Linked DNA regions of Pleomorphomonas sp. PLEO. Each later gene encodes a partner of the first gene's protein in a complex. Links are inferred from orthologs where the notes say so. Each region holds a gene or a part of one and is shown in the gene's direction. Other genes may lie near its edges. The genes, in order: dnaN and AB6N07_RS23260.

Region 1 (14,389 bases):
GGTGCGGACGCCCCGCTTTATTTCATTTGCCGGTCGGGAGCGCGCAGTCGATCTGCGGCGACCCTGGCAACGGCCGGCGGATTTACGCGGGCTTTTAATGTGGCAGGCGGTTTCGAGGGAGCGCTCGGTCCGGATCGGCACAGGGGTTGTGTCGATGGCTGGAAGGCGAGCGGTTTGCCCTGGATCCAGAGTTGAACCGATGCGTTGGGCAGACCGGCCATGTGGCCGGCAAGGTGCGCGCAGATCGGGAGACCTGTCACACTGACCACAATCTGAGTTCCGGAGGTTGACCCTCCGGCCAATGACGGGCTCCGGTCCGTCATGAGTATTGATGTCGGCTTTTCGGCCGGCATTATTTAATGGGCGCCTCCCCTGAGGTCAGGCGCTTTGTCCCCGCAACCCGGGGGCTACTGGCATCACGGGGCTTCGAGAAGTCGTCGCCCCATGGTTGGCAAGTACGAGATGGTTAGCCCGGACACGGCGTTCGGATGACCGGTGGAGAGTGCTCCCGGCGGAAGCGCTCTGCGAATGGAAGACTGGTGAGTAGACTTTTTTGGATGGAGGCCGAGATATGTTGGAAGCGGAAGCCTGCGGCGTCGCCGGAGCGGCAGTTGATCATGCCGATGCGTGGGCGCGCGTTCGTGGCCGCCTCAAAGCCGATCTCGGCGAAGAGGTATTCTCCTGCTGGTTTGCCGGCATGAATGTCGAGCAAATCGAGGGGGGCACCGTTTGGCTCTCGGTGCCGAGTCGCTTCCTGAAAACCTGGATTTCCACCCACTATCGCGACAAGCTCGCCGGGCTCTGGCAGGCCGAGGGGCCCGCTTACCGCAAGGTTGAGGTGTCTGTCCGTTCGGCCATGCGGGCCAAGATTGAGTCGCCTGCCCGTTTTGCCGCACCGGAAGCTTCTCGCCCGGCGGGCGCACCAGCGTTGCGCGTCGCCGCTCCGATCCGTCCTGCCGCCGATTCCGCTTCCGCTCGGCTGTTCGATGATATTTCGTCGCCGCTCGACCCGCGCTACATCTTTGACAATTTTGTCGAAGGCGCCTCGAACCGTTTGGCGCTGGCAGCCGCTCGCCAGGTTGCCGACGGTCCGGCCTCCGGGGTCAAGTTCAATCCGCTCTACATCCACTCCTCGGTCGGCCAGGGCAAGACGCATCTTCTGCAAGCGCTCACCCATCACCTCAAGGCCGAGCATCCGGAAATGCGCGTGCTCTATCTGACGGCCGAGCATTTCATGTATCGCTTCGTGCAGTCGCTGCAGACCCAGTCGGCACTCGCCTTCAAGGAAGCGCTGCGAACCATCGATCTCCTGGTGATCGACGACATGCAGTTTCTGCACGGCAAGCAGATCCAGCAGGAATTCTGCCACACGGTGAATACCCTGATCGATGGCGCACGCCAGGTCATCGTTGCTGCCGACCGACCTCCTGTCGAACTCGAAACCATGGATGAACGCGTCCGTTCACGCCTCTCCGGTGGCCTTCTGATCGAGATCGGCGCTCCCGACGCTGCGTTGCGTCGGTCGATTGTCGAGCGTCGTATCGCCATCACCGCCCAGCATATGCCGGGCTTCTCCGTTCCCGACGACGTCATCGATTTCATCGTTCGCAACGTCACCACGTCGGGGCGCGACCTTGAGGGGGCGGTGACGCGCCTTGCCGGACACAACCAGCTGACCGGCCTGACGCTGTCGCTCGCCATGGCCGAGACGACGCTGAAGGACCTCATCCGCGTCACCGACACGCGCCGCATCAAGATCGAGGATATTCAGCGCGTCGTTTCCAAGCACTACAACGTCTCCAAGCAGGACCTCCTGTCGTCGCGCCGGACCCGGTCGATCGTTTGGCCGCGCCAAATCGCCATGTATCTGGCGAAATCGTTGACGCTGCGCTCGCTTCCTGAGATCGGCCGGCGCTTCGGTGGCCGCGATCACACCACCGTCCTGCACGCGGTGCGCAAGGTCGAAGAGCTGGTCAGTTCCGACGAAGCGCTGACGCAGGAGATCGAAGTCTTGAAGCGCATGCTCGAGGCCTGATTCAAAACCGGAAACGAAAAACGCCGACGAAAACCACGTTGGCTGCTAGCCTGCCGGCTTGCGGAAATTGGCAGTTGCCGTAATGTGCTCTTCCCCGTGGTCACCTTCAGGCGACGACGGGGAAATCGGTCCAGAGCGAACGCTAGGCCTGATTGCAACATCGGGTCGACAGGTGAGCGCTTCGGATTGTTTACGGGAGCATCCGGTTTTCGATGAGGCAGATTCTGCCTGATTGGCGGCTGCTCAACGCCAGATTTTCCGGTGGCCGCGCCGGTCGCGCTCAGTGCGGCCGACCAGGGCGTGGCAGCCACGACAGACGGGTTTTTCCATGCGCGTTACGCTGGAGCGGTCGCACCTCCTTGCCTCCCTCACCCACGTCCACCGCGTTGTCGAGCGTCGGAACACCATTCCGATTCTCTCCAACGTGCTGCTTCGGACCGACGACGGTCAGCTCAAGCTGAAGGCAACCGACCTCGATCTCGAGGCGCAGGAAACGGTCCCGGCCGTTGTCGAGCGCCCCGGTGCGACCACGGTGCCGGCGCACATGTTCTATGACATCGTGCGCAAGCTGCCCGAGGGGTCGCAGGTCTCGCTTGAGGGATCGGCTGATGGCGCCACTCTTACCATCTCTTCCGGCCGTTCGCGCTTTTCCCTGCAGATGCTGCCGGAGAGCGACTTTCCCGACATCACCGTCGGCGAACTCAGCCACGCCTTCTCGCTGGAAGCTGGCGATCTCAAGCGGCTGATCGACCGGACGCAATTTGCCATTTCCAATGAAGAGATACGTTATTATTTGAACGGCATCTTCCTGCACACCGTCGACGGTCCCGACGGTCCGCTGTTCCGCGCTGTCGCCACCGACGGCCATCGGCTTGCCCGCGCCGACATCACCGCGCCGAAGGGTTCCGAAGGCATGCCGGGCATCATCGTGCCTCGCAAGACGGTGGGTGAGATTCAGCGCCTCATCGAAGACCCAAAGGCCGAGCTCAAGGTTGAATTGTCGGATGCCAAGATTCGCCTCACGGTCGGTAACGTGGTGCTGACATCCAAGCTGATCGACGGCACCTTCCCCGACTATGGCCGAGTGATTCCCCAGGGCAACGACAAGGAACTTCGGGTCGACAAGGCCGAGTTCGCCGAGGCTGTCGATCGCGTTTCCACCATCTCGTCCGAGCGTGGTCGCGCAGTGAAGTTGACGCTCGCCGAGGGGCGCTTGGTGCTCACCGTGGTCAATCCGGATTCGGGCACCGCCACCGAGGAGGTGATGGTCGACTACACCGACTCACCGCTCGAGATCGGCTTTAATGCCCGCTATCTCCTCGATATTGCCGGCCAGCTCACGTCGGAGACGGCGCTGTTCCATCTCGCCGACGCCGGTTCGCCGACGCTGATCCAGGATGCCGGCGACGTTGCGACGCTTTATGTGCTGATGCCGATGCGGGTGTGACCGCCGCCGCTGGAACGCCATGACAGAATCCCGTCCCGAGGCGAAGGTGCGCGTCAGCCACCTTCGCCTCAGCGATTTTCGCAACCATGCCGACCTCGCGCTCGATTTCACGGGCCGATCGGTAGTGCTCACCGGCCAGAATGGCGTTGGCAAGACCAACGTGCTCGAGGCGTTGTCCTTGCTCGCCCCCGGCCGTGGCTTCCGCCGGGCGACGCTCGCGGAGATGGTCCGGCTCGATGGCTCCGGTGGCTTTTCCGTACTGGCCGACATCGAGGGTGCCTACGGGGCCGTACGGATCGGCACCGGTGCGGTTCCCGGCGAGCCCGGTCGGCGGCTCCTGGTTGATGGCGAGCCGCAGAAGGGCAGCGAGCGGCTTTCCGATCATTTGCGCCTCATCTGGCTCGTCCCGGCCATGGATGGCTTGTTCGTCGGTCCGGCCAGCGATCGCAGGCGCTTCCTCGACCGCTTGGTGCTGGCGGTCGATCCCTCGCACGGCCGGCGCGTTTCGGGCTACGAGCAGGCGGTTGCCGCTCGCAATCGCCTTTTGGAGGCGCGCGAGGCCGACGTAGCTTGGCTCGATGCGATCGAAACGGAAATTGCCGCCACCGGTGTCGCCGTCGCCGCCGCCCGCCGCGAGACCGTGCACTGCCTCGCCCGGCTGATCGAGATGCGTCCCGATGGCGACCGTGCTTTCCCGCGCGCGACGGTCCAGCTGACCGGTGACGTCGACACGGCACTCGACGGCGCGGCCGCGGCCGATGTCGAGGACTGGCTGAGGACCGATCTCCGGGCTGGTCGCTCGCGCGATCGGGCGGCCGGTCGGACGCTCGTCGGTCCTCATCGCTCCGACCTGTCGGTTCGCCATGCCGAAAAGGACATGCCAGCCTCGGCCTCCTCGACCGGCGAGCAGAAGGCACTGCTCACTGGTCTGGTGCTGGCCCAGGCGGCGCTGGTGACCGAGCTGACCGGCAGCCCGCCCGTTCTGCTGCTCGACGAGGTGGCCGCACACCTCGACGCTCGGCGGCGAAGGGCGCTGGTCGACCTCATTGCCGCGCTCGGCGTCCAGGCCTTCATGACCGGCACCGACGCCGCTCCCTTCGAGGACTTTTTGGGCGAGGCGGAAATCATCGCGATTCCGGATATTCCTGCGCCGGATTCCGGGGAATTCTGAGGTTGATTCGCCGCATTTCCACCCGATTGCGGGGCCATGGTGCGGCCACTGCTGTTCTACTGGAATAAATCCCCAGTAAGGCCATTGAAAAATAACGACTTTCGGCCCTCTGCCGAGGGTGGTTGAAGCAGTTCCCGCCAGCCTTTATGAGAAATATGGCGGGATGTTCCCGAGACGAGAAACGAAGGCCTCCATGACCGACACCACAGCCTACGACCCCGACGAATATGGCGCCGAATCCATCAAGGTGCTGAAGGGGCTCGACGCGGTGCGCAAGCGCCCCGGCATGTACATCGGCGACACCGACGACGGTTCGGGCCTGCACCATATGGTCTACGAGGTGGTGGACAACGCCATCGACGAGGCGCTGGCCGGCCACGCCGATAAGGTGACGGTGCGCCTCAATGCCGACGGCTCCTGCACGGTACGCGACAACGGCCGCGGCATCCCCACCGATATCCACAAGGAAGAGGGTGTGTCGGCGGCCGAGGTCATCATGACGCAGCTGCACGCCGGCGGAAAGTTCGATCAGAATTCCTACAAGGTGTCAGGTGGTCTGCACGGCGTCGGTGTGTCGGTGGTCAATGCGCTGTCGGTTTGGCTGAAGCTCAAGGTCTGGCGGCATGACCTGTTGCACGAGATGAGCTTCTCGGATGGCGTGCCCGATGCTCCGCTCGCCGTGACTGGAACCTCCGTTGGCGAGAAGGGCACCGAAGTGACCTTCATGCCAAGCCACGAAACGTTCAAGGGCATCACCGATTTCGATTTTGCGACGCTGGAACGGCGCCTGCGCGAACTGGCCTTCCTCAATTCCGGCGTTCGCATCTTCCTCGAGGATAATCGAGGGGTCGAGCCGCGCATCGAGGAGCTGCATTACGAGGGCGGACTTGAAGCTTTCGTGCGCTATCTTGACCGCTCGAAGAAGCCGGCGCTGTCAAAGCCGATCATGGTGTCGACCGAGAAGGACGGCATCACCGTCGAAGTCGCGCTTTGGTGGAATGATAGTTACCACGAAAACGTGCTCTGCTTCACCAACAACATCCCTCAGCGCGACGGTGGTACCCATCTTGCCGGTTTCCGCGGCGCGCTGACCCGCCAAGTGATCAGTTACGCCGAAAGCACCGGTATCTCCAAGCGCGAGAAGGTCACGATGACCGGCGACGACTGCCGCGAGGGTCTGACCTGCGTCCTGTCGGTGAAAGTGCCTGATCCGAAATTCTCCAGCCAGACCAAGGACAAGCTGGTGTCGTCGGAAGTGCGGCCGGTTGTCGAGGGGGCTCTCAATGAGGCCTTCTCCACCTGGTTCGAGGAGCATCCGGCCGAGGCGCGCACCGTGATTGGCAAGGTCGTCGAGGCCGCCGCCGCTCGTGAAGCGGCTCGCAAGGCGCGTGAGCTGACCCGCCGCAAGGGCGCGCTCGACATGGCGTCGCTTCCCGGCAAGCTCGCCGAATGCCAGGATCGCGACCCTGTCAACACCGAACTGTTCCTCGTCGAGGGCGATTCGGCAGGTGGCTCGGCCAAGCAGGGCCGCAACCGCGAGTTCCAAGCGGTGTTGCCTCTCAGGGGCAAGATCCTCAACGTGGAGCGGGCGCGCTTCGACAAGATGCTGTCGTCGGCCGAGATCGGCACGCTGATCACCGCCCTTGGCACCTCGATCGGTACGGACGAGTTTGACGCTAACAAACTTCGCTACCACAAGATCATCATCATGACCGACGCCGACGTCGACGGCGCCCACATTCGGACTCTGCTGCTCACGTTCTTCTTCCGGCAGATGCCGGCGCTTCTGGAGCGTGGCCATATCTACATCGCCCAGCCGCCTCTCTACAAAGTGACGCGCGGCAAGTCCGAGCAATACCTGAAGGACGAGCGGGCGCTCGAAGACTTCCTGGTAACCCAAGGCCTTGACGAGGCGGTATTTAAGCTCGCCGATGGCGAGGCGCGGGCAGGGCAGGATCTTCGGGCCATCGTCGACAGGGCGCGCGCCGTGCGCAATCTCATTGACGGATTGCATCATCGCTACAGCCATGACGTCGTCGAACAGGCCGCGATCGCCGGTGCCCTCGACGCTCGTCTTCTCGAAAATCACGAGGCAGCGCAGAATGCCGCCGACAGAGTGGCCGCCCGGCTCGATGTGATCGCCGACGAGTTCGAGAAGGGCTGGACCGGCGAAGCGATGCCGGATGGCGGCTTGGCCTTTCATCGCGTTGTGCGCGGCGTCACCGAGACGAGCATCATCGACACGGCGCTGCTGTCGTCAGCCGACGCGCGCAAACTCTCCGGTCATCGCGAGCATCTGTCCGCGGTCTATGGCGCGGCGGCGGCGCTCCGGCGTCGCGACAGCGAGGTCGTGGTCCATGGTCCGCGTACGCTGCTTGACGCCGTCTACGCCGCGGGGCGCAAGGGCATTGCCATGCAGCGTTACAAGGGCCTCGGCGAAATGAATGCCGAACAGCTCTGGGAGACGACTCTCGACCCCAACGCCCGCTCGTTGCTGCGGGTTCAGGTGAACGAGGCGGTCGAGGCCGACGACATCTTCGATCGCCTGATGGGCGACGAGGTTGAGCCGCGCCGTGAGTTCATCCAGGCCAACGCGCTGTCGGTCGCCAACCTCGACGTCTGACATCTCGCCCGGTCCGTTGGCGCGGGCCGGGCAGCCCGTCTTTGGCTAGACATTGAAGTTCGTTTTCAGCGGGCCAGATCGGGACGGCTCTGAATGGCATGGCGGCAAGCAAAGTCGCGGCTGATGCCATCGACCCAGTCCTTTCAAAGCCTTAGCGCTCAAATCGTCGCGCCAAGTTCGCTGGAGATGCGCCGTGAAGCCTGCCTTACGTGGTCGACGAGGTTGTCGACGCCGATTTGGGCGAGGCGCGCCGTCGATAGCGAGATCGACACCGCGTAGGGCACGTGGCCCTGTATGTCGAACACCGGGGCCGCCACGCAGGAGACGCCGAGTTCATTTTCCTCGCGATCGAGCGAGTAGCCGTCGGCGCGGATGGCGGCGAATTCGGCTAGCATGTCGGCGTGGTCGACAATTGTATTGGCCGTCAGCTTGATGATGCTGCTCTGGTGTCCCTGCCAATAGGTCTCAAAGTTGGCGAGTTTGTCGTGGGCGAGAAAGATCTTGCCCATGGCCGAGCAGAACAATGGCAAATGCTGTCCGATATAAGCGCGGGTGCGGATCATTCCCACCGTCGGCTCCAGCTTGTAGATCATGATGGCGTGGTCATCCTCGCGTGTCGAGAAGTTGACCGTCTCGCCGACATCTAGGTTGAGTGCCTCGAGATGCGGCGCTGCCACATGGATGATGTTGAGCGACGACAGCGTCTTCTGGCCGATGGCAACGAACTTGGTCGTCAGTCGGTAGCTGCCGGGCGAGGGCGCCCGCGTCACGTAATTGACGCTTTCAAGCCCCTGAAGCAGTCGATGTGTCGTGCTCTTGGTGAGCCCGGCCAGCTCTGAAAGCTTGGCGAGCGGGCAGCCATTCGGAAAATTGCTGAGAATCTCGATGATTTGCAGTCCGCGCAGCAAACTTTGACTGCCGGCCGGCGGCTCCTGGTCCGGCACATTGTCCATCTCGAAATCCTCCTCTGTTTAGTTTTTGAGCGCCACCATCGGGTTGCGCTGCTCAACCTTACCACCGCGCCGATGGATTAGTCCCGCTCGGTGGTGGCGTCAAATGCCCATCGCTCGTCAGAAGCCTCGGGCGTGATTCCAAAGCATATTACACGGGCGACTGTACTCACCTGAGATAAAAATATGAGTGAGAACAGGGAACTAAGTTGGGTTGAGCCACTCCGAAAGGCCTCTTTCCGCTTTGAGGAAACTACTGCATTGACAAGTTCGAGGAGCGAATATACCAACATGCAGAACGACGTTTTGAAATACAGAACGTTCGGCGCGACGGGAGGACGGCGTGCTCAAGGGTTCGATAGATGACACTGCCTGGCGGGAGGGGCTGCCACAGGTCCTGCGGGAGATGCTCGCCCGGCTTGCTGATCCAGCGCTGCGCCACGCCGCCGCAGGCCGCCACGACATCGACGGCGAAGCCTTCTTTGTGATCAACGACTATGAAACGCAGCCAGCCGCGGACCTCCGCGCTGAAAGTCATCGCCGCTATTGCGACGTACAGGTGATGCTTGCGGGTGCCGAGCAGGTTGGCTGCGCCAAGCTGGCAAGCGATCCGGGTGCCGCTTACGACACAACGCGCGACGTCGCCTATTACGCCCAAGGTCTGGCGCTTGATTGGCACGCCTTCAGCACCGGCACCGTGTTCGTCTTTACTCCAGATGACATCCACCTGCCCGGCGTGGCGCTTGGCCAGCCCACCAGCATCCGAAAGGTGGTCGGCAAGCTGCCCTGGGCCAAACTCGCCGGCGATTGGCCGTCGTCTGCCACCTGAACATTCGACAAAAAGCATTTCCGGGAAGGAACGCCATGCCACATCTCACCCATCAGGACCTTCAGGCCGAATTCCGGCGCGTCCTTCTCAAATGCGGCCTGACGCCGGCAAAAGCTGACGCCTGCGCCAAGCTGTTCGCCGATACGACCGAGACCGGTGTCTACTCGCATGGCGTCAATCGCTTTCCCCGTTTCGTCCAGCAGATCCGCGCCGGCCATGTCCATGTCGATGCCGAGCCGAAGAAGCTTCTCTCGCTTGGCGCCATCGAACAGTGGGACGCCTGCCGGGCGATCGGCAATCTGACGGCCACCGCCATGATGGACCGGGCCATCGCGCTCGCCGCCGAACACGGCATCGGTCTTGTTGCCCTTCGCAATGCCAATCACTGGATGCGCGGCGGATCCTACGGTTATCAGGCGGCTGAACAGGGCTATGTCGGCATCTGCTGGACGAACTCCATTGCCGTCATGCCGCCTTGGGGTTCCAAGGAATGCCGCATTGGCACCAATCCGTTGATCATTGCTGTGCCCGGCAATCCCGTGACCATGGTCGACATGTCCATGTCGATGTTTTCTTACGGCATGCTCGAGGTGAACAGGCTCGCCGGCCGGCAACTGCCAGTCGATGGTGGCTTCGACGATGACGGCAAACTGACCCGTGACCCGGCTGTCGTCGAGAAGAACCGCCGTATTCTGCCGATGGGCTATTGGAAGGGCTCGGGTCTTTCCATCGTTCTCGACATGATCGCCACGCTTCTATCCGGCGGCCTGTCGGTCGCCGAGGTCAGCGAGGAGATGGACGACGAGTACAACGTCTCGCAGATATTCGTTGCCATCGAGGTGGATCGGCTGATCGACAAGGGCACGCGTGATGAGAAGCTGCGTCGTATCTGTGATTATGTGCTGACCGCTGAACGCTCCGATCCCTCTCAGGCTATCCGTCTGCCGGGCCATGAGTTCCCGCAGATGAAGGCTCAGAACAAGGAAAAGGGCATTCCGGTCGACGAGCGGGTTTGGGAGAAAATCCTCGCCCTTTGAGCTTAGAGCTGCCGCTTACGATAAATGCGAAGCGCCTCGGGGAGGAGGACGCTCATGACATCACCCACCACTACGCCCGATGCGCCGCTGCTTTCGATGGTCGACATCGTCAAGACCTTCGGCCGCGTCGCCGCCGTCGATCACGTCAGCATTGATGTTAGGCCCGGCAAGATTCTGGCTCTGCTTGGCGAGAACGGGGCCGGCAAGTCAACGCTCATCAAGATCCTCGCAGGGGTCTACAAGCGCGATTCCGGTTCGATCCTGTTTCGTGGCGAGGAAATCGTTTCGGCAAGTGCCGTCGGGCGGCGTGGACGCCAGCCGATTGCCTTCATTCACCAGGATCTCGGTCTTGTCGAGTGGATGACCGTGGCGGAAAACATGGCCTTCACCATGGGTTTCCCCCGCCGCCTCGGTCTCGTGGACTGGGCGGAAGTGCGTCGGCGGGCGGTCGCGGCGCTCGAGGCCGTCGGCACCGATATCGATCCCGACGCTCGGGTGTTCGAGTTGTCGCGCACCGAAAAATCGTTGCTGGCCATAGCGCGTGCCGTTGCCGTCGATGCCGAGGTGCTGGTGCTTGACGAACCGACGGCCTCGCTGCCGGCCGACGACGTCAAACATCTTTTCGATGTGCTGGAACGCCTGCGCCAACGGCGAGTCGGCATGATCTACGTCACCCATCGCCTGGACGAGGTTGTCGAGATCGCCGACGAGGTTTGCGTCATGCGCGATGGCCGCTGGGTGGCGGGTGGAGCGACTAGCCAATATGAGCTCCGGGACTTGGTGCGCTTGATCGTCGGCGAAGAAAAGCGCGGCGACAAGCGTCGGCCGTTGCCCATCAATGCTCCGGCCATGCTGGAAGTCGATGGCTTGATGGTGGGTGACACCGGCCCGGTTTCCTTCACGCTGCGACGCGGCGAGATGGTTGCGCTGGTTGGTCTGCGCGGCGCCGGGCAGGAGGAGATCGGTCGTTGCCTGTTCGGCAAGCGAAGCGCCGCCGCCGGAAGTATTCAAATGGAAGGGCGGGTCATCGCGCCGCGCTCACCTACCGAGGCAATCGCCGCTGGTATCTCGCTGGTCGCTGGCGACCGCATCAACGAGAGCGTGGTGATGACCATGTCGGTTCGGGAAAACTTGTTCCTGAACCCCTGCAATCTCGGGCTTCGGTCGATCTCGCCCTATGGCGCTGAGACGGAAGCCAAGCACGCCTGGGCCGAGGTCGAGCGCTTCGACGTACGTCCGCGACTCATCGATATCGATGTCAGCGCGCTGTCGGGTGGTAACCAGCAGAAGGTGGTCATGGCCCGCTGGATGAAACTGGGCACGCCAGTTCTCATTCTGGAGGATCCCACGGCCGGCGTGGATGTCGGAGCCCGCGCCGAGATCTACGACTTGCTCAACGCGGCGCTCGCCAAGGGTATCGCCGTTCTGGTGATCTCCATGGACTTCGAGGAGATCGCCCACATCTGCAACCGCGCCTTGGTGTTCAACCGCGGCAAGGTGGTCGACGAACTGATCAACGAAGACGTGACCTTCGCCAACTTGCTGCAGCGGGCCTGTGGTGGCGAGGAGATCGCGGCTTCGGCTGCCGTTGCCTGACGAGATTTCGCCGAGCGCCCCAGTTGGCGCGTCCGTACTAGCGAGACAATTTTTCTGGGAGAACTAGAGGTGGCCAGCTCATCCGTAAAGTCCACCGCGCTGGAGGAGCGCGTAAGCCTGAGCCGGGATGGCTTCGTGCCGGTACTGACCCAGGCCGGCACCCGCTACGGGCTGCTGATCCTGTGCGTCCTGCTCATCATCCTCTTCTCGGTGGCGACTCCGTCATTTGCTTCCCTCCTGACCGTGCAGGCGATCTTCGCTTCCAAGTCCAAGGTGGCACTCCTGGCGCTCGCGGCGACCATTCCGATGATCGTCGGCAAGATCGACCTCAACGTGGGCTTCGGCATTGTGCTTTGGCACATTCTGGCCATCAGTCTGCAGGTCACCTACGGCTTCAGCTGGCCTATGGCCGTGCTGATCGTTCTGCTGCTGTCGGTGGTCTACGGTCTCATCAACGGCATTCTGGTGGCCGTCGCCGATATCGACGCATTCGTCGCCACGCTCGGTACCGGCACCACGCTTTATGCCATCGCTCTTTGGCACTCCGGTGGACGCCAGATCGTTGGCGACCTTCCTGATAGCTTCTTGATGCTTCACCACACCGAAATCTTCGGGATCCCGATCGGCGGCTTCTACGTGCTGGCGCTTGCCGTGGTGCTCTGGCTGGTCACCGAGCACACCCCCTCGGCCGATGCATGTACGCCGTCGGTGGCAATCCCAACGCGGCCAGCCTCAACGGCATTCCCGTCACTCGGTATGTCATCGGCGCCTTCATCGCGTCCTCGGTAATCACCGGCTTCTCCGGTGTGCTGGTGGCCGCCGAACAGGGCGTCGGCCAGGCGAGCGTCGGCATGGACTACATGCTGCCCGCCCTTGTGGGTGCTTTCCTCGGGTCGACCACCATCCGCCCAGGTCGCGTCAATGTCTGGGGCACGGTGATCGGCGTCTCTATCCTGGCGATCGGCATTGCCGGCATTCAGCAGTTCGGTGGCGCCTTCTGGGTGGAGCCGCTGTTCAACGGCACGACCCTTCTCCTGTCGATTACCCTGGCCGGCTACGCCCAGCGGCGGCGCCTGCTCAACCAGAAAGCCGTGCAGCGCGGCTCGGCAAAAAAGACATGACCGCCGACTGTTAACCGGCGAAGCCACAACCACTGTGACCAATGACAAGAAAGCCGCCGTGTCTCCGGGAGGATTGGAATCGGGGACATGGTTGGAAAAAGTGAAGGAGAAAACGCTATGACAAGGATTGGCTTACTGCTTTCAACCACGCTCGCCGCCGCCGTGATCGCCACGCTGCCCGCTCGCGCCGATGCCTTCCTCGACGAGGCGAAGGCGCTGGTCGCCAAGGCTACCGCTCCGGCTTCCTCTTGGGACGGCCCGACCGCCGGTCCCGCCATCGCCAAGGGCAAGTCGATCATCTACATCGCCTCCGACATGAAGAACGGCGGCGTGCTCGGTGTCGAAGAGGGCGTGGCGGAAGCCGCCAAGGTAGCCGGCTGGCAGCTTGACGTTCTTGATGGAGCCGGGTCGGTGAAGGATCAGCTCGCCGCCCTCAATCAGGCCATCGCCAAGAAGCCGGACGGTATCGTCATCGGTGGCTGGAACCCCAACGTCGCCAAGATGGCCCTAAAGAAGGCCGTCCAGGAGAAGATCGTTCTGGTCGGTTGGCACGCGGTCCCCAAGCCCGGTCCGGTCCCCGAGTACAACGTCTTCTACAACGTCACCTCCGACAGTGACGATGTCGCCAAGACGGCGGCCATGTACGCCGTCGCCAAGTCTGAAGGCACCGCCAAGGCCCTCATCTTCACCGACTCGCTTTATCAGATCGCCCTCGACAAGGCGAACGCCATGAAGGCGGTGATCGAGAAGTGCGCCGGCTGTAAGGTTGTCGAGTTCATCGACACGCCACTGGCCGACACGTCGAACCGTATGCCGCAGATGACATTCTCGCTGATCCAGAAGTATGGCGAAGATTACCAGTATTCGCTGGCCATCAACGATCTCTACTTCGACTTCATGGCCTCCTCGTTGCAGACGGCCGGCAAGAATGGCCTTGGCGCCCCCTTCAACATCTCGGCGGGCGATGGCTCGGAAAGCGCCTACCAGCGCATCCGCTCCGGCAATCACCAGACGGCCACCGTTCCTGAACCCCTGAAACTGCACGGCTGGCAGATCGTCGACGAGTTCAATCGCGCCTTCGCTGGCGAGAAGCCGTCGGGCTATGTCACGCCGGTCCACCTCGTCACCAAGGACAACATCGCCTTCGACGGCGGCGACAAGAACGTCTACGACCCGCAGAACGGCTATCAGGACCACTACAAGGCCATCTGGGGCGCCAAGTAACCTCATCGCTTCAACCGCACGTCATCCAGCGCGGAGAGCTTAGGCTCCCCGCGAAGGGACCCTTGCGTCCGGGAAGATCAATATGTCGGCCTTTCTCTCCTCCACCGGCGATACCCCCGCCGGCCTCACCCGACACGATAGCGTCCTGACATGCCTCGCCTCGCCCGCAGTCTGGGCCGAGGGGCCGGTCTGGTTGCCGGCCGAGGACGCGGTCATCTTCTCGGACGTCAAGGGCAACCGCATGTTTCGCTGGTCGCGCGACGGCAGCGTCACGCTCTACCGCGATCCGTCCAACTTCGCCAATGGCAACGCTCTCGATCGTCAGGGGCGTCTTGTCTCCTGCGAGCACGGCCGCC
Region 2 (16,960 bases), 4.5 Mb from region 1 along the record:
ACCTGCTGACGCGTGGCCTCGTCATCGAGGGCCTTCGTCGCAAGGGCGGGCGTGGAGCTCCTCAGATCGACCTAGAACTGCAAAAGTCCGCCGGCTACGCTCTCGGCATCAACGCCACTCGCTATTCCGTCCTACTCACCCTTCTGGACTTTGGCGGCAATGCGCTCGGAGACCGGCTCCTGCTAGGACCTTTCGACGCCTTTGCCGATGTGCTGTCGGCGATCGACAGCGGGACGCAGGCGCTTATGGCGGCGTATGGACTGGGGAGGGACACCCTGCTCGGTGCGGGTATCGCGATGCCGACGCGTTTCCGCCAGGAGACGATGCCGCTCGATCTGGCTGACGAGGTAAAGTCCTGGGCCAGCGACAACCTGTCGATCCAACTGAGCCAAGTACTGGGCTGCCCTGTTCTGATCGAGAACGATGCCAATGCCGCCGCTATAGGGGAACTAACCCTCGGCAATTCGGCGGGCCACGCGAATTTCGCCTATCTCTATCTTTCGGAAGGTATCGGTGGCGGCATCATCATCAATCGGACGCTCTATCGCGGCAATCTTGGGAATGCCGGAGAAATTGGCGCGCTGCGAGGGCGAACGTTGAGTCGCCCATCATTCGAGGACCTCGCAGCCTGGTGCGCGGCGCGAGGTGGGGATGTGCCCCCGGGCCGCGATGCCGATAAGTGGGCGTCCTATCTGGCCGACTATCCCGACCAGTTGGAAGCTTGGCTTCAACGGGCCGGTCCCGAACTTGCCCGACTGGCGTTTACCGTCGCCGCCGTACTCGCGCCATCGGCTATCTATGTCGGAGGGACGTTACCTCAGATCGTGCGAGCGCGATTGGCGGACTGGCTCGACTTCGCGCGGTCGAATCCGTTCGACAACGCGCGCGTCGTGCAACCGGCGATCCTGCTGCCCGAGGTCGTGGCAACCGATGCCGTCGCTTGTGGCGCTGCCGCCATGATCCTGGATCGCGCCGGCAGCCTGGGTTGAGCGTAAGCGGTCAGGCAATCCGCGAAAACGGCACGTTTCGGGCAAGCCAACAGCCGATGGCAAGCCCCTCGACGGTGCCACCGGCGGCGCGGTGAACGCGGACGGTCCAATCACCGGGAGCGGGCGCATCCATGCCGCGCGGGGTCGAAAGCTTCCAGACGTCGGCGGCGACGTGGCTCATGGCGTGCATCGGACCGCGACCAAGGAAGCCGTCAAAGCGAGCAGCGAAGGTGGAACCAATCGCCTCGATTTCCAGCGCGGACTCGGTTTCCGGCGACCAGTAGCGGCCGGCGATATCCGGTGCCGCTTCTCCGACAAGACGCACCGCGACACCGCGGAGGTTGTCGCCGGGGCGATCGAGCCCAAGTCCCTCATTCTCCCTGGATAGCGTCATGCCATTGGACCGAGCGATGCCGTCCGGACCATAGGACAGCACCTCGGCGCCACCGGCGAAGCGGGCGAGGATGGCATTGCCGTGGGCGGTAATGTCGAGCAAAAGGCCGGACGACGGCTCGACATATGCTCCGGCCCACGCCCGGTCGGCGGGCGTATCGCCTGCCTGAGGCACCGAGGGGCGGCCGAGAGCGGCGCGCATCAGGAAAAGGGCCGCGGCATGCGCATCGGCCTCGTGGTTGAACATCACCACCACCGAAAGCCGCTCGGATGCCGTGTGCAATCGACGGATGCGGAAACCACGCAACGCGCCACCGTGGCCGGTGATCGCAACATCGTCGATTCGATCGTGTGCAAGGCCCATACCGTAGCGCGCCAAACGACCATCGGAGAAGGTGGGCTGGGTTGACAACCGCGTATACAGCCCATCCGCATCGTCGCGGGCGCGATCGATAAAGCCTTCCCAGGCAAGCATGTCGTCGAGGGTCGCGGCGACGCCGGCGTCGCCCGTCCAGAGAATGCGATTCGTCGCCGGGAACCAGCCAACAGCGGAATTGCCCTCATGACCGACAACGCCATTGAGAGGAGCTGCCGTGTCAGCCGCGAGGCGAGCGTCCCGCATGCCGGCCGGACCAAAGATATGGTGGGCGTAGAGTTCGGCCAGCGAACGACCGGACCGCTCTTCGAGAAGATCGGACAGGATGCGGAAATTGCCGTTGGAATAGGAGTACTGGCTGCCCGGCTCGAAATGCGTGGTCTTCATGCGGGCAAACAGCGGCCGCGCGTCCTCCCGGCGGAAGACGCCTTCATGATGAGCGCCGTGCAACGCGGTGAGGGCCCAATAATCGCGCAGACCCGAGCGATTGTCGCAAAGTTCACGGACCGTCGGCCGCCGCCCCTCAAGATTCGGCAGGAAATCGGCCAGCCTGTCGTCAAGCGCCGATGGGGCGCCGACGAGGTCAAGCAGCACGCCGCAGGTCATCTGCTTGGTGATCGAACAGATCGGCATCAGACGGGACGCAGTCATCGGCAAGCCGGCATCGGGATCGGCATAGCCCCAAGCCTCGCGGAGGACCACTTCGCCGTCCTTCATCACGCCAACCACGCCACCCGGTCCCTTGAAACGCTCCGGCAACGAGGCCACGGCAGCGGCGAGGGCGGCTCGATCGATCGATGACATGTTTCACTCTTCCTTCGGATAAACCCTGCGCAGCTAAAGCTGTGACCTCCGGTCGCGCAAGGCTTATCCTACCGAGAAGCGTTCCCTCAATGAGACATGGTGGACCGATGCGCCCAACCGGTCATGCGCTTCTCCACCCAGGCCATGATCGAGTACATGACGATGCCCTCGACGGCGAGCGCCAACAGGCCGGCAAACACCAAGGGCACGTTGAACTGGCTCTGGGCCGAACTCATCAGGTTGCCGAGGCCGTAGTTGGAGGCGACGGTCTCCGATACCACAGAACCGACGAAGGCGAGCGTAATCGCCACTTTCAATGAGCCGAAGAAATAGGGCATCGAGCGGGGAATGCCGACCTTCAGCATGATGTCGAGCTTCTTGGCCCCAAGCGCCCGGAGCACATCCTCGGTTTCCGGCTCGATTGTGGCAAGGCCAGTGGCGACATTGACGACGATCGGAAAGAAGGAAATCAGGAAGGCCGTCAGCATGGCCGGCACCGCGCCGATGCCAAACCAGATGACCAAGATAGGGACGACCGCCACCTTGGGCACGGCATTGAAACCGATCATCAGCGGATAGAGGCCGGCATAGATCATCTTCGACCAGCCGATGAACAGCCCCAGGGCAAGACCGCCGACCACCGCCATCAGGAAGCCGAGCGTCGTCGTGTAAAGTGTCTGAAGCGAGTTCTTCCAGATCGGCGACCAGTACTGATAGAGGGCCGCGAAAATGCGCGAGGGCGCTGGAAGGACGGTATAGGGCAGGTCGAACACACGTACCGCCGCTTCCCAGATCGCGAACAGTGCAATGGTGTAAAGCCAGGGAGAGGCCTTAACCCAATCGATGCGGGCGATCAGAGGCTTTGCCGGCTCGGGCTTCTGGATGTCCTCGACGATCGCGCTCATGCCGTTCTCCTCGCGCTGGCGATCTCGCCGTGCAGTTCATGGACCACGTCGTTGAAGGCCTTGTCGTAGGTAATCTCGAGATCGCGCGGCCGAGCGAAGGGCACATGGTGCTCGCGCAGCACGCGGCCAGGCCGCGCGGTCATCACCAGGATCTTGTCGGCCAGGAACACCGCCTCGCGCAGATCGTGGGTGACCAGAACAATGGTGACATCCTGCGCGGCGTGCAGGTCGCGGATGACGCACCACAGTTCCTCGCGCGTGAAAGCGTCGAGGGCACCGAAGGGCTCGTCCAGCATCAGAAGCTGCGGCTCGTGGATCAGCGCCCGGCAAAGGTTGGCGCGCTGCTGCATGCCGCCGGAGAGCTGCCAGGGATATTTCGACCCGAATCCCTTGAGGCCGACCACCTCGAGCAGATGCTCGGCCTTCTCGACGTATTCCGCCTTGTGGGCACGCAGGCGCTTGCGATGCTTTTCGACGATTTCGAGCGGCAGCAGAATGTTTTCGAGCGTTGTACGCCAAGGCAACATGCTGGGATTCTGGAACGCCATGCCGACGATGCTGACCGGCTCGGTGACGTGCTGACCGGCGACGATAACGTTGCCAGCTTGCGGAATATGCAGCCCGGTGACCAGACGCATCAGGGTCGATTTGCCGCAACCGGACGGACCGACCACGGCGGCAAACTCGCCCTTATCGACTTTGAAGGTAAGATCGGCGACTGCCAGCGTGCCGCTCGCCCCGCCATAGCGCATGTCGACGTTTTCGATGGAGACGAGGTGGGTCATGTGTCTCGCGTTTCCAAGAAGATAGGACCGGCCGAGAGAGTCGACCGGTCCAAAATTTGGGTCAGGGCAGCTTGCGCTCGGCCTCCGGTGGCAAGAAGCTTGCGTCGAACACCTTATCGGCGGTCACCGTGCCCTTGAGGCCGATCGAGGTTTTCAGCGTCTCAATGGAAGCGGCGAGCCGCGCCGGATCGATGCCGCCCATGCCGTGCTCGGCGACATAGGGCGTCTTGATGTTCTGGCTGTTGGCCATGGTGAGGCGTTCGAGTTCAATATCCGGGTTCAGTGTCTCGTTGCGCTTCAGCACAGCGTCGACACCCTCCTGCGGATGGGCGACGGCGTCGGCAAACCCCTTGGCGAGCGCCTTCAGCACCCCCTTCACCGCATCGGGGTTCTTCGCGGCAAAGTCGGTGTTGACGGTGACGGTGTTGCCATAAAGGTTGAGGCCGTGTTCGGCCATCAGGATAGGAACGATGTCGTCGGCCGGTACGCCCTGCGCCTTGAGGTTCAGGATCACAGAGAACGAGAAACCAAACACCGCGTCGACGTCGCCCTTGGCCAACATCGGCTCACGGACCGGGAAGCCAACCGACTCGAGCGTGATCTTGCTATCGTCGATCCCGGCGACGGCCTTGAAAGCCTTCCACTGGGCAAAGGCGCCATCCGGCGGCGGCGCGCCGAGCTTCTTGCCTTCAAGCGACTTGGGATCGCTGGTAATGCCAAGCGACTTGCGCCCAACCACGGCAAACGTCGGGCGGTCGTAGACCATGTAGACGCCCTTAATCTTCTGCGAGGGGTCCTCGTCAAGCAACTTGATCAGCGAGTTGATGTCGCCGAAGCCCATGTCGTAGGTGCCGTTGGCGACGCGGGAAATAGCTTCAACCGAACCGTTGCCGCTATCGATGGTGACATCCAGCCCCTCGGCCTTGAAGTACCCCTTGTCGAGCGCCAGCAGGAAGCCGGCGGCCGGCCCCTCGAACTTCCAGTCAAGCGTGAACTTGACGGGCGTATCGGCCGATGCGGCCGCTACGCCGGCAGTAAGCGAGGCGATCCCCGCAAGACCGACGAAAGCGGCCCTCGCGGCAAGGCGGCGGGCGGATTTCAGCATGACGTTCCCCTTGTTGGCTTGGAATAAGGCCATTTTGCCGGGGAAGTCGCTGGAATTGCAAGTCAAATTGCCCAATGTCTAAGCAATATGCATCATGTTCATTTTTTGAACATTTATTCGCACATATCTGCCAACAAGGTGGGCAGGTGGCTGTGGATAGCCGCAAAGGCTTGGTTTTGGTTTTCGGCTGACCCAATGGATAGCGCGACCAACCGGCGACGCCGAAGCACGCGATTGCCGTCCCGGTAGGGGAAAAACCTCGAAATTGGGGACGAAGGCGCTCGGGATGGAGCCCTACACCGCCAACACGGGGGAGCTCCTCAAAACAGGGCGTTTGATCGTCAGCATCGGCGAAAAGCAAGAGTGGTCGATCGATGCCGGGTCAACGAGGAGGCCACTCTCGCCGGCATCGATCGACCGACCCGACAAGACCAGGAGATGCGGCGGACCTGGCTTCACCGGGTTGTAGTTTGGAAAGCAACTGTATCTCTTTCCAAAATCTCATATAGTATCAACATTGTTGTTTTAGCTTTTTAACGAGTTGTTTACAACAACATCCTTACTCACCCCATGATTTCGGTGAGTTAATCATAAACAAGTAACCTTAATTTCCGCGTTTGATGGATGACCGCATCTGGCAGACAAAGGGCCACATTGGGGATCCAGCACCGCTGCATCCTTTTGTTTTCTCGCACTCAACAGCCCAGAGGATCGTCGGATTCCCGGGCAGGCGCGGCGGTGTGTGGATCTCTTCAAGGTCCGCGACGGACTTGTCGTCTCGTCAGGCGGCGGCGAGAACGACGCGGTTGCGACCTTCCGCCTTGGCACGATAGAGGGCGTTATCGGCACGCTTCAGGAGCGTCTCCGGCGTATCGCCATCGTGCAGGATATAAGCGGCTCCGACGGAAATCGTCACATCGACGAACTCCGCCCCCCCATGAATGGCGAAGGGATCGCGCGCGATCTTGGTGCGCAACCGTTCGGCGACGATGGAGGCAATCCCGTAATCCGTTTCCGGCATCACGATCACGAACTCCTCGCCGCCGAAGCGGCAGGGCAGATCGAGAGCACGCAGATTGCGTCGGATACGGGTCGAGAACTCGCGAAGGATCTCGTCGCCGGCATCATGGCCGTGCGTGTCATTGACCCGCTTGAAATAGTCGATATCGACGATCAGCAGCGACAAGTCGCCCTTTTTCTCATTTGCCCGCTCAACGAGCGCGGCGAGATGCGAATCGAGGTACCGGCGATTGTAGAGGCCGGTCAGCGCATCGGTGATGGCAAGCTCCATCGTCTGCAGCACACTGGCCCGCAGCCGGTCGGTATAGCGCTTGCGCCGGATCTGGGTTCGACAGCGAGCGATGAGCTCATGCGTATCGACAGGACGGATAAGGTAGTCGTTGATGCCGAGCTCCAGACCGCGCGCCAAACGGCCGCCCTCCTCTGGATCGGCAATCAGCAGAATGGGCAACAGGCGAGTCCGATCGAGCGATCGCAGCTGTGAGCAAAGGCGCAACGCATCATAATCATCGAGACTCATTGAGATCAGCGCCAAATCGTAATCGCCCTCGGCGGCGCGGAACAAGGCCTCCTGGGGATTGGTCTCGATCTCCACTGTCATTTCGCCGGCAAGTGCTTGGGCGACGCGCACATAGGCCGAACGGCGATCCTCGACCAGCAACACGCGCCCAGGAGCACGGGCTGTGAGATCGGCGTAGGTCATCGCCCGATCGAAGGCAACCGAGCCCTGGTTGGCGCGGAGGTCGAGTTCGTCGGTGAGCTGCTTCAGGCGAACGAGGCTTTTAACTCGGGTGATCAGCTGGGTATCGGACACCGGCTTGGTCAGGAAGTCATCGGCTCCTGCTTCCAGCCCGTGGACACGGTCGGCAGGCTGGTCAAGGGCCGTGACCATGATCACCGGCAGCTGTATGGTTTTTGGATTGGCTCGAATACGGCGACAGACCTCAAAACCGTCCATGCCTGGCATCATGACATCCAGGAGAACGATGTCGTAGGTGGCGTTGTCGAGCATAGCCAGCGCCTCGGCGCCGGAGGTGGCGGTGTGGACATCGAAGTATTCGGCGGTGAGGCGAGCCTCCATGAGGCGCACGTTGACCAGGATGTCGTCGACAACAAGAATACGCGCTGTCATCACACTCTTCCGTTCCGGACGACTCTTACTGGTCGCCGATATAAGTCCGCACCGTCTCGATGAATTTGGAAACTGAAATCGGCTTGGAAATGTAGGCCTCGCAGCCGCCCTGACGGATACGCTCCTCATCACCCTTCATGGCAAATGCGGTGACCGCGACCACTGGGATGGAACGCAGCTCGTCATCTTCCTTGAGCCATTTGGTGACCTCGAGCCCAGACACTTCCGGCAACTGGATATCCATCAAAATGAGATCCGGCCGGTGGGTACGCACCAAGTCCAAGGCTTCAATGCCATTACGTGTTTGAATCGTGCGATAACCATGCGCTTCCAGGAGATCATGGAAGAGCTTCATGTTGAGCTCATTGTCCTCGACGATGAGAACTGTCTTGGCCATTCGACTCTCTTTCCGCCTCGCGCGCTGGTAGTGCAGGTGCTCGGCGGGTTTCCATTCCAGCGCACACGGCTCGTACGTAGGAACGCCTTCCGGTAGGGATAGGTTGCCGCACTGATTCCAGTATAACAAATATAGTACGGATTCCTTTAGCAATCCCAAACGATGGTCCGAACATGCCAATTGGTAAAAGGCTTAGCGTCGAAGCGGCGGAGGAGCTGGCCATATCCGCCCTCGCCTATCTCGCTGGAAACCCGGATGCGCTTGGACGCTTCCTGTCACTTTCCGGTATCGGACCGGCCGATCTTAGGGCGGCGGCCCGCGAGTCCGGCTTTCTCGCCGGCGTGCTGGAATTTTTTCTTGCCGACGAATCGCTGCTTCTGTCCTTCGTTGAAGACGCGCGGGTGAGGCCGACCATGATAGCCGCGGCGCATCATGCTTTGGCCGGTGAAAGTGAGCTATAGTCGTCTGGCGGCGAGGGTTTTCTAGGTGGCCGGCGGGAGGCGGGGATGCCCGAAGCGGCATGTGGTTTCTGCAGGGATTGCCTTTCGCCGGTTCCGGCAGAGGGGCGCCGTTGCCCGGCCTGTGGTGGACCGCGCCTTCTCCGCCATCCCGATCTTGAACGTCTTGTCATCGCTCACGTCGACTGCGATGCCTTCTATGCTTCGGTGGAAAAGCGCGACGATCCTTCGCTCGCCACCAAGCCGGTGATCATCGGCGGCGGCAAGCGCGGCGTCGTATCGACGGCGTGCTACATCGCCAGAATCAGCGGCGTGCGCTCGGCCATGCCGATGTTCAAGGCGCTGCAACTCTGCCCCGACGCGGTGGTGATCCGGCCCAACATGGAAAAGTATGCGCGCGTCGGCCGGGAGATCCGGCGGCGGATGCTGGAGTTGACGCCGCTCGTCGAGCCGCTCTCCATCGACGAGGCCTTCCTCGACCTGTCCGGCACCGAAAAGCTGCACCGTGCCAGCCCGGCGCGGGTGCTCGCCCGCTTCGCAAAAGAGGTGGAACGCGATGTCGGCATCACCGTCTCGGTGGGGCTGGCCGCCAACAAGTTTCTCGCCAAGATCGCTTCCGACCTCGACAAGCCCAAAGGCTTTTCGGTAATCGGACAGTCGGAAGCCGCCGCCTTCCTGGCTCCGCGGCCGGTCACAACGATCTGGGGGGTCGGTCGTGCCTTCTCCGAGCGCCTCGCCGCCGATGGCTACCGGACGGTGGGCGACCTGCAGGCAGCCGATCCGGCCCAGCTCGCTGCTCGCTATGGAGCGCTCGGCCTCAGGATTACCAAGCTCTCGCACGGCGAGGACAGCCGGCAGGTCGTCCCCAACTCCAAGCGCAAGAGCGTTGGCTCGGAGGTAACCTTCTTCGAGGATATTGCCGATCTCGGCGATCTCAGGCCGATCCTGCGCGAACAGGCGGAACGCGTCTCCTTCGGACTCAAACACGAGGATATCGCCGGCTCGACAGTGACCTTGAAGCTGAAGACCGCCGACTTCAAGCTGAGAACACGGGCGCGGCGCCTCAATGACCCGACCCAACTCGCCGACCGCATCTTCGCCACCGCCGACGCGCTGCTTGCCGAGGAGGCACACGGCCAGAAATATCGCCTGCTCGGCGTCTCGGTTGCCGATCTCTGCGAAAGTCGCTTCGCCGACCCAGTCGACCTCGTCGACCAGCAGGCGACACGCAAGGCAGCCGCCGAGCGAGCGATGGATGAGGTACGACAGAAGTTCGGCAAACAGGCGCTCGAAACCGGCCTCGTTTTCGGCAAACACCACCGTCGTAAGGAGTGACGACGGTGACCGCCTGGCTTGATGCCAACCGCCCACCTTCGCAGCCGTAGCGTCAGCCCCGGCTCAGGCGGGCGCGCGTTGTGCGCGGCGTCGTCAGGAGCAAACTGGTGTCGGACCCGGTGATGCCCGGCAGCAGGCGGATTCGGCGCAGCACGGTGTCAAAATCGGTGAGGGTGGCAGCTCCCAGCTCGACAACGAGATCCCAGCGGCCATTGGTGGTGTGGATCGCCGCCACTTCCGGAAACCCCTCGAGTTGGCGGATCACCTTGTCGAGGACGTGTCCCTCGATTTCGATCATCATCACCGCCCGGACTGGAATCTCGATGGCGTCGTTGCGCAGGATCACCGTGAAACCGAGGATGTCGCCGTTGCGCTCGAGCCGCTCCATGCGGGCACGGACCGTGGCGCGAGAGACGCCAAGTTCAAGGGCGAGATCGGACACCGACCGGCGGCCGTCGTGACGCAGGAGCGTCACCAATTGCTGATCGAGCTGATCCATGAAATCGCCGTTTTGGACAATGGAACTGCCATTTTGATAAGCTAATCCTTATAAATTGCCAATCCCCCCTGTTCACTTTGCCGGTCGATAATGGCCTGATGCCAGCGAACGAACAGCGAGGGAAAACGTGCATGAAGGTGCGGCTTCTGGGTATTCCGATCGAGGACGGTGCGGGCCGCATGGGCTGCGAGATGGGGCCGAGCGCCTATCGCACCGCCGGCATCGTCGAAGCGATCACCGAACTCGGCCACGAGGTCGAGGATCTCGGTAACGTCAAGCGTGGCCCGCTGCCCACCGTCACGCCTCCCTTTCCGCATCTTCGACGCCTGCCCGAGATCGCCGCCTGGATCGATACGGTGACTGAAGCCGCCCACCATGCCGCTGACGGTGCCTTCCCGGTATTCCTCGGCGGCGACCACGCGCTCGCGGCCGGCACGGTGCCCGGCATCGCCCGACGCGCGGCTGAGGAGGGGCGCCCCCTGTTTGTGCTATGGCTCGACGCGCACACCGATTTCCATACGCTCGAGACCACGCAGAGCGGCAATCTTCATGGCACGCCGGTCGCTTATTTCACGGGAATGAACGGCTTTCACGGCTGCTACCCATCTCTTTCCCACGTGGTGCCGCCCGGCAACGTCACCATGGTCGGCATCCGTTCGGTCGACCCCGCCGAACGCCGGGCAATCGCCGGTTCCGGGGTTACCGTCCACGATATGCGCGCCCTTGACGAACACGGCGTCGGCGCCTTGGTCTGGCGTTTCCTTGAGCGCGTCGCGGCGGCGAATGGCCGCCTGCACGTCAGCCTCGACGTCGACTTCCTGGACCCATCGATTGCCCCAGGTGTCGGCACCACCGCGCCGGGCGGGGCCACCTTCCGTGAAGCGCATCTCATCATGGAGATGCTGCACGACAGTGGTCTCGTCTCCTCGATCGACCTCGTCGAACTCAATCCGTTCCTCGATGAACGAGGCCGCACCGCCACTCTGATGGTCGACCTTCTCGCCAGCCTGATGGGCCGCACTGTCATGGACCGCCCGACCCGGAGCTTTGCAGCATGAACGCCATTTCCCCGCTCGCCATCGTACCGTTCGTCTCGGTCGACAACATGATGCGGTTGGTGCTCAGCATCGGCGTCGAGCGCTTCCTCGTCGAGCTCGCGAACTACATCGAGGAAGATTTCTGCCGCTGGCCGACCTTCGACAAAACGCCGCGCGTTGCTTCCCATTCGGCCGATGGTGTCATCGAACTGATGCCGACCTCCGATGGAGCGCTCTACGGCTTCAAGTATGTCAATGGTCACCCCAAGAACATGCGCGAAGGCAAGCAGACGGTGACCGCCTTCGGCGTCCTGGCCGATGTCGGTTCGGGCTATCCCATGCTTCTCACCGAGATGACGCTGCTGACGGCGCTGAGGACTGGAGCCACCTCGGCGATGGCAGCCAGACGCCTTGCGCCGAAAGGCGCGGCAACCATGGCGATCATCGGCAATGGCGCCCAATCGGAGTTCCAGGCGTTGGCCTTCCGGGCCATCCTGGGCATCGCAAACCTGCGTCTTTACGACATAGACCCCACCGCGACGGAAAAGTGCCGACGCAACCTTACTTCTCTCGGCTTCTCGATTGCCGTCTGCCGCTCCGGCCAGGAAGCCGTCGAGGGCGCCGACATCATCACCACCGTCACTGCCGACAAGCAGTATGCCACCATCCTCACCGACAACATGGTCGGCGCCGGTGTGCACATCAACGCGGTTGGCGGCGATTGCCCGGGCAAGACAGAGCTTCACCGCGCCATCCTGGAGCGCTCATCGATCTTCGTGGAATATGCACCGCAGACACGCATCGAAGGCGAGATCCAGCAGATGCCGGCCGATCATCCCGTCACCGAGTTTTGGGAAGTTCTCAACGGCGTCGTGCCGGGACGCACATCCGCCAGTGAGGTGACACTGTTCGATTCCGTCGGTTTCGCCATCGAAGACTTCTCGGCACTGCGCTACGTGCGCGACAAGCTCGCCGGCACATCCTTCTACCAAGAACTCGATCTGCTCGCCGATCCGGACGAGCCGCGTGATCTCTACGGAATGCTGCGGCGCGCAGGAACGGTCGCTATTTGAGGTGATCCTGAATCGCCTGGAAGCGAATGGCCAATTCATCGGTGTTGCTCGAAGCGCCACCGGCCTTGTTCGGCAGTGAATAGCCAGGCACCTCAATGCCCTGTTCGAGCATCTCCTTAACTGTCACGGTGCCGGCGTCGACGATCTCGCCAGTACCCGTGTCGGTAATGTAGTGTCGATAGGTGCTGTTGCCGACTTTCCAGTAGGAATGGGTCTTCTTGGCCTCGAGGTCGGCGACGCTCGGCGGCGGACGGGGCACGGACTCGGAAGAAGCAGCCGGAAACGGCTTCACGTTGAACCAGATGGCGGCGACGATCGATGCGAGCACCAGCGCAACGAAGCCGGCGATGACGATGGAGCGTACATCTTGATGACCGCTGCCTTTACGGCGCCGGGCGGACGCGACAGGGGGCTTCCCGCCCTTTTTCTTGGTGGGAGTGCCGATCGAAGTGTGTTGCGAGGCGACTACTCGTGACTGCATGACCCACTCCCTCGACGCGCTCTTCCTCCAAATGTCAAACCACCCCTGCCGTCAGAACACAGGGCATTCAGAGCCGGTCCAACCAGCCGCTCTCCGTGGCTTTCCATTAAATATGCGCAGAAAGCTTTTCTTTCCCTTGCGGGGCAAATTTTCGGACAAGAAAAAGGGGGGATACTGAATGAATGCTTAACGGGGCCCTAGGCACTTTCTGAATCCGCTGGCTGTTTCCGACGGCACGCCCCGTGGCCCTAGAAAAAATGGCCTTAATGTCTTGACGGCCAGGCCTGATAATTGCGTGGCATTTATACGGAGTATCGCGGAAGGCCATGGCCTTAAGTCTTGGTTCACTATTCTCGGCGCTATTCTGGGAATAGGCAGTTTTAACTACAAGAAAAAGCAGAAAATGGTACTCAATAGATTCAAGTTGTGGAAGGTCATCGGCGCAGCCGTGGCGATATTTATCGCACTGACCGTGTGTCTGTTGTTGTCCATTGTCTACACCACGCTATCGGCGGACGCCGCGCGTCAGTCGCTGGAAAGGCAGATGATCGCAATTCGGACAGGCGCCCTTTTGATGACGAAGGATATCGCCGGTGCGACGGTCGCATGGTCTGGGGATGCTGTCGACCACATCGAAGTACCGATCCTTCCGCCCTTTCCAACCCATGAACTTATCGACAACCTTACCCGCACGGCGGGCGCCGCCGCGACGATCTTTGCCTATGATGCCACGAAGGACGACTTCACGCGCGTGACGACATCGATCAAGAAGGCGGATGGCAGCCGCGCCGTTGGGACCGACCTTGGCAAGTCATCGCCCGCCTACGCGGCGATCAAGGAGGGGCATAGTTTCACCGGCAAGGCCGCTATCCTCGGCGCGCCGTATCTCACCGTCTATACGCCAATCAAAAATTCCGCCGGTCAGGTCATCGGCATTCTGTTCGCTGGTATTCCCGAGGCTACCGTCGCGACCACCAAGAACGGCCTGGTCCTGAAGATCTCACTGCTCGGTCTATTGTTGGCCGCCGGCATATGCGCCGGTGCATCTTGGCTGGTGGCACGCCTCATCCGGCCCGTGACGCAACTCTCGGCGCTGATGGAACGCATCTCGCGTGACGATCTTGCCCAGGATGTTCCCTACGCCACCTATGGCAACGAGGTTGGCAGCATTGCTCGCGCCGTCGTCATTCTCAAGGACAGCGCCGTAACCCGCATTGTGCTCGAGCGAGACAAGGGCGTCGAAACCGCCGAACGCGCGTCGCGGCAAAAGCGCGTCGAAGTGCTGATCGACAATTTCAGGACGACCACTCGTACCGCGCTCGGAGCGGTGAACAAGACGGTCGAGGACCTGCTGACCACCGCCGACACTCTGGGGGCCGGCGCCTTGCGCACGGTTCAAGACGCGGGAGCCGCCTCGAGCGCTTCGCATGACGCGACCGGCAACGTGCAGACCGTCGCTTCGGCGACCGAAGAACTCGCCACGTCGATCGGCGAGATATCGGCCCAAATACAGCGAACCGGCACCGTCGTGGCCGACGCGGCGCGCGGCACGCGCGATGCCGATACCAAGATCAACCGCCTCGCCACCGGCGCGACCAAGATCGGCGAGGTCGTCACCTTGATCCGTGCGATAGCCGAGCAAACCAACCTCTTGGCGCTCAATGCGACCATCGAAGCGGCACGGGCCGGCGAAGCGGGCAAGGGATTTGCCGTCGTCGCCGCCGAGGTGAAGAATCTAGCCGGCCAGACCGCCAAGGCAACCGAAGAAATCGCTGCCCAGGTCGATAACATTCAGAATGCGACGGCCGACGCCGTGGAGGCGATCCAAACCATCAGCACCACCATGCAGGAGGTCGATCGCTATACCGGGGCCATATCCATAGCCGTCGAGGAGCAAGGCACGGCCACAGGCAACATCAGCCGTTCTATCAACGCGGCCGCGACCGGCTCGCAGCAGGTGGCAACCAATGTCAACGCCGTGCTTGAGACGGCTCGCGAAACCGAGACGGCGGCCCAAAGGCTTGATCAGGATTCACGCGACGTCGCCGAAGAGGCAAGGCAGCTTCGCTCGACCATCGACGCCTTCCTCGGCGCGGTGATCGCCGCCTAAAAGCCAGGCAGCAGGACTTCCCCACTTGGCGGCGATCAACCGCAAAAAAGTGGCTGGTGGGGGCTTGCATTGGCGGGGCGATCCAACTAGGTTCCGCGCCGTCATGTGCAGCTGTAGCTCAGTTGGCTAGAGCGTCGGATTGTGGCTCCGAAGGTCGCTGGTTCAAGCCCAGCCAGCTGTACCATTCTCTACCAAATTTCAGTTGTTCATGCCGGCTCGGCGAGCCTGTTTTATGACCGCCGAGAACGCGTCAGCCAACACAGCAGCGCGCAGCCGCTCAAGCCTCCTTGATCGACCGGTGGCCTTAACGAAGTGCCTCCTGTCGAAAAGGTCGGCCACAGGGCAACCGTGGTTCTGAATAACGTGGATATGCTCGCCTATGTCCGGGCGGCGGGATAGGCGGATAGATCACCATAAACGTCGAGGCCGAGCTTCAGGCCATGCCGATCGGAGTAGGCTGGCGCTGGCCGCATATTGGCCTCGACCTTGCGGACATCGGCCACTACCGCCGGCATATCCAAGATATCGAGAGCGTTGCGCAGGCCGTCACCCAGCGACGGCGCTGGAATGGCTGCCCTCCACCAGCCAATTTGCCGGAAAAGTGTATCAAACTATGGCAGAGGCAAGAATCTGGGATTGGAGGCGGAGCCAACGAACACCCTGATCGGACCTATAGGGGAGCAGAATCGCTTTCGTTCAGCGCCCTTATCACGAGGTTGTGTGGAACCGATCGCGAGAATTTGTTCCAATCATCGCGAAATTCACACGGCTTTGTGAAAACACTTCACGAAATCCGTCCTGTCATATTGACCCGGAGCCCCCTTTTTTCGTGAATAACTTCGGTCTACATCGTACCCATCGAAGCGAGACGAATGTCCGGGGCTGGATATGAACTTCCAACGGCCTGACGACGCTATCGAACTACGTGGAGTATGAAAATGAAGACCTTCGCTCTTGCCGTCGTTGCTGTAACTGCCATTGCCATCCCGAGCCTGGCTTCCGCCGCCGAGCAGACCTATTGGGATCCGGCCGACAGCGCCTTTGCCGTCGGTTCGATGAAGGCTCCGGCGACCGCCAATAATGATACGGCGCGCTACACCGAGACCGTCACCTCCTGGGATCCGGCCGACAGCGCCTTCGTGACGACCAAGGTCGGCGCTACGCCGGTCGTTGGTACCCATGACGCGGTGAAGACCAGCCGCACGACCGTGCGCATGTGGGAGCCGGCCGACAGCGCCTTTGTGGAAGTGCCCGTCGGCAACTGATATCGCCGCGCACGAACTGATTTAGAAAACGGCGTCGATTCTTTCGGCGCCGTTTTTGCGTGAGTGGCCGACAACTCTCTGGCCAAAGCGCAGAGCGTGGATAAAGCAACGGTGCGACGGGAAAGAACCGCGGTCCGTCGTCCAAGCAAGTTGCACTCGATCGCGTTTTTCACACACCCCCACTCTCTATGCGGCAGGCACTGTTTTTTGCTTTGCCTTGCTTGCGAAGTCGGTTATACGAACCGTGCTTCGCGTGTCTGCGAACGGCTACGCACCCGTAGCTCAGCTGGATAGAGTGCTGCCCTCCGAAGGCAGAGGTCACGCGTTCGAATCGCGTCGGGTGCGCCAATCTTTTCAATACCTTATTACGCGAATTGATTTCTGTAGAATCTTCGTATCAAGCATATGGGAAGCGCTTGAAGCGACCAATGCGGCGCGCGTGACCACAGAAACAGAAACGGGGCAATGTGGCGCTGATCCGCTCCGGCCAGCTTGATCTTCAGAGCGGCTGATAATCTCACCGTAGGGGCGAAAGACTAGCGGAACGCCGTCTCCCGCCGGCAATCTAACAGTGTGGTCCCCGAGCTCCACGCCTGCCCGAATCTCCGTTTCCAAGCCCTTACATGCATCCTATCCATCGATCTCTGGTATCACGCCTTCCAATAGCCAGCGATCAGGTGATCGAGGTTGTTGCGCGACGCAGCCGCCCTGACATATTTTCTGATGCGCGAAGCGACGCTCGCCTCGCAGGCTACCCAAACGAATGTCTTTTCCGACGGCTTGCCGGCAATAGCGC

Evidence for each region.
Region 2: the proteins of dnaN (region 1) and AB6N07_RS23260 are in contact, whole or in part, in a solved structure (PDB 1OK7), measured with the Escherichia coli proteins. The link is inferred for Pleomorphomonas sp. PLEO from one-to-one orthologs.

What each region holds. Positions count from the first base shown.
Region 1 is NZ_CP166625.1:520,288-534,676, reverse strand. What follows is about bases 1,509-4,422. They hold dnaN (DNA polymerase III subunit beta), read left to right. Parts: upstream 1,509-2,363; coding sequence 2,364-3,482; downstream 3,483-4,422. Other genes in these bases: recF (DNA replication/repair protein RecF), read left to right, coding at 3,502-4,422; dnaA (chromosomal replication initiator protein DnaA), read left to right, coding at 1,509-2,035. In the rest of the region: AB6N07_RS02245 (rhodanese-like domain-containing protein), read left to right, coding at 1-195; more of dnaA, read left to right, coding at 572-1,508; more of recF, read left to right, coding at 4,423-4,653; gyrB (DNA topoisomerase (ATP-hydrolyzing) subunit B), read left to right, coding at 4,847-7,276; AB6N07_RS02220 (IclR family transcriptional regulator), read right to left, coding at 7,435-8,229; AB6N07_RS02215 (YhcH/YjgK/YiaL family protein), read left to right, coding at 8,570-9,055; yiaK (3-dehydro-L-gulonate 2-dehydrogenase), read left to right, coding at 9,091-10,092; AB6N07_RS02205 (sugar ABC transporter ATP-binding protein), read left to right, coding at 10,147-11,688; AB6N07_RS02195 (substrate-binding domain-containing protein), read left to right, coding at 12,927-14,033; AB6N07_RS02190 (SMP-30/gluconolactonase/LRE family protein), read left to right, coding at 14,116-14,389. UniProt on the Escherichia coli protein: Confers DNA tethering and processivity to DNA polymerases and other proteins. Acts as a clamp, forming a ring around DNA (a reaction catalyzed by the clamp-loading complex) which diffuses in an ATP-independent manner freely and bidirectionally along dsDNA.
Region 2 is NZ_CP166625.1:5,019,343-5,036,302, forward strand. Bases 7,678-10,555 are described here. They hold AB6N07_RS23260 (DNA polymerase IV), read left to right. Parts: upstream 7,678-8,412; coding sequence 8,413-9,699; downstream 9,700-10,555. Other genes in these bases: AB6N07_RS23250 (response regulator), read right to left, coding at 7,678-7,906; AB6N07_RS23255 (DUF3572 domain-containing protein), read left to right, coding at 8,080-8,367; AB6N07_RS23265 (Lrp/AsnC family transcriptional regulator), read right to left, coding at 9,752-10,198; rocF (arginase), read left to right, coding at 10,330-10,555. Also shown: AB6N07_RS23220 (ROK family protein), read left to right, coding at 1-989; AB6N07_RS23225 (D-aminopeptidase), read right to left, coding at 1,000-2,562; AB6N07_RS23230 (ABC transporter permease), read right to left, coding at 2,649-3,467; AB6N07_RS23235 (ABC transporter ATP-binding protein), read right to left, coding at 3,464-4,252; AB6N07_RS23240 (ABC transporter substrate-binding protein), read right to left, coding at 4,314-5,357; AB6N07_RS23245 (PleD family two-component system response regulator), read right to left, coding at 6,139-7,509; more of AB6N07_RS23250, read right to left, coding at 7,535-7,677; more of rocF, read left to right, coding at 10,556-11,256; AB6N07_RS23275 (ornithine cyclodeaminase), read left to right, coding at 11,253-12,308; AB6N07_RS23280 (hypothetical protein), read right to left, coding at 12,301-12,789; AB6N07_RS23285 (methyl-accepting chemotaxis protein), read left to right, coding at 13,193-14,899; AB6N07_RS23295 (hypothetical protein), read right to left, coding at 15,277-15,414; AB6N07_RS23300 (hypothetical protein), read left to right, coding at 15,838-16,164; AB6N07_RS23310 (siderophore-interacting protein), read right to left, coding at 16,815-16,960. UniProt on the Escherichia coli protein: Poorly processive, error-prone DNA polymerase involved in translesion repair and untargeted mutagenesis. Copies undamaged DNA at stalled replication forks, which arise in vivo from mismatched or misaligned primer ends.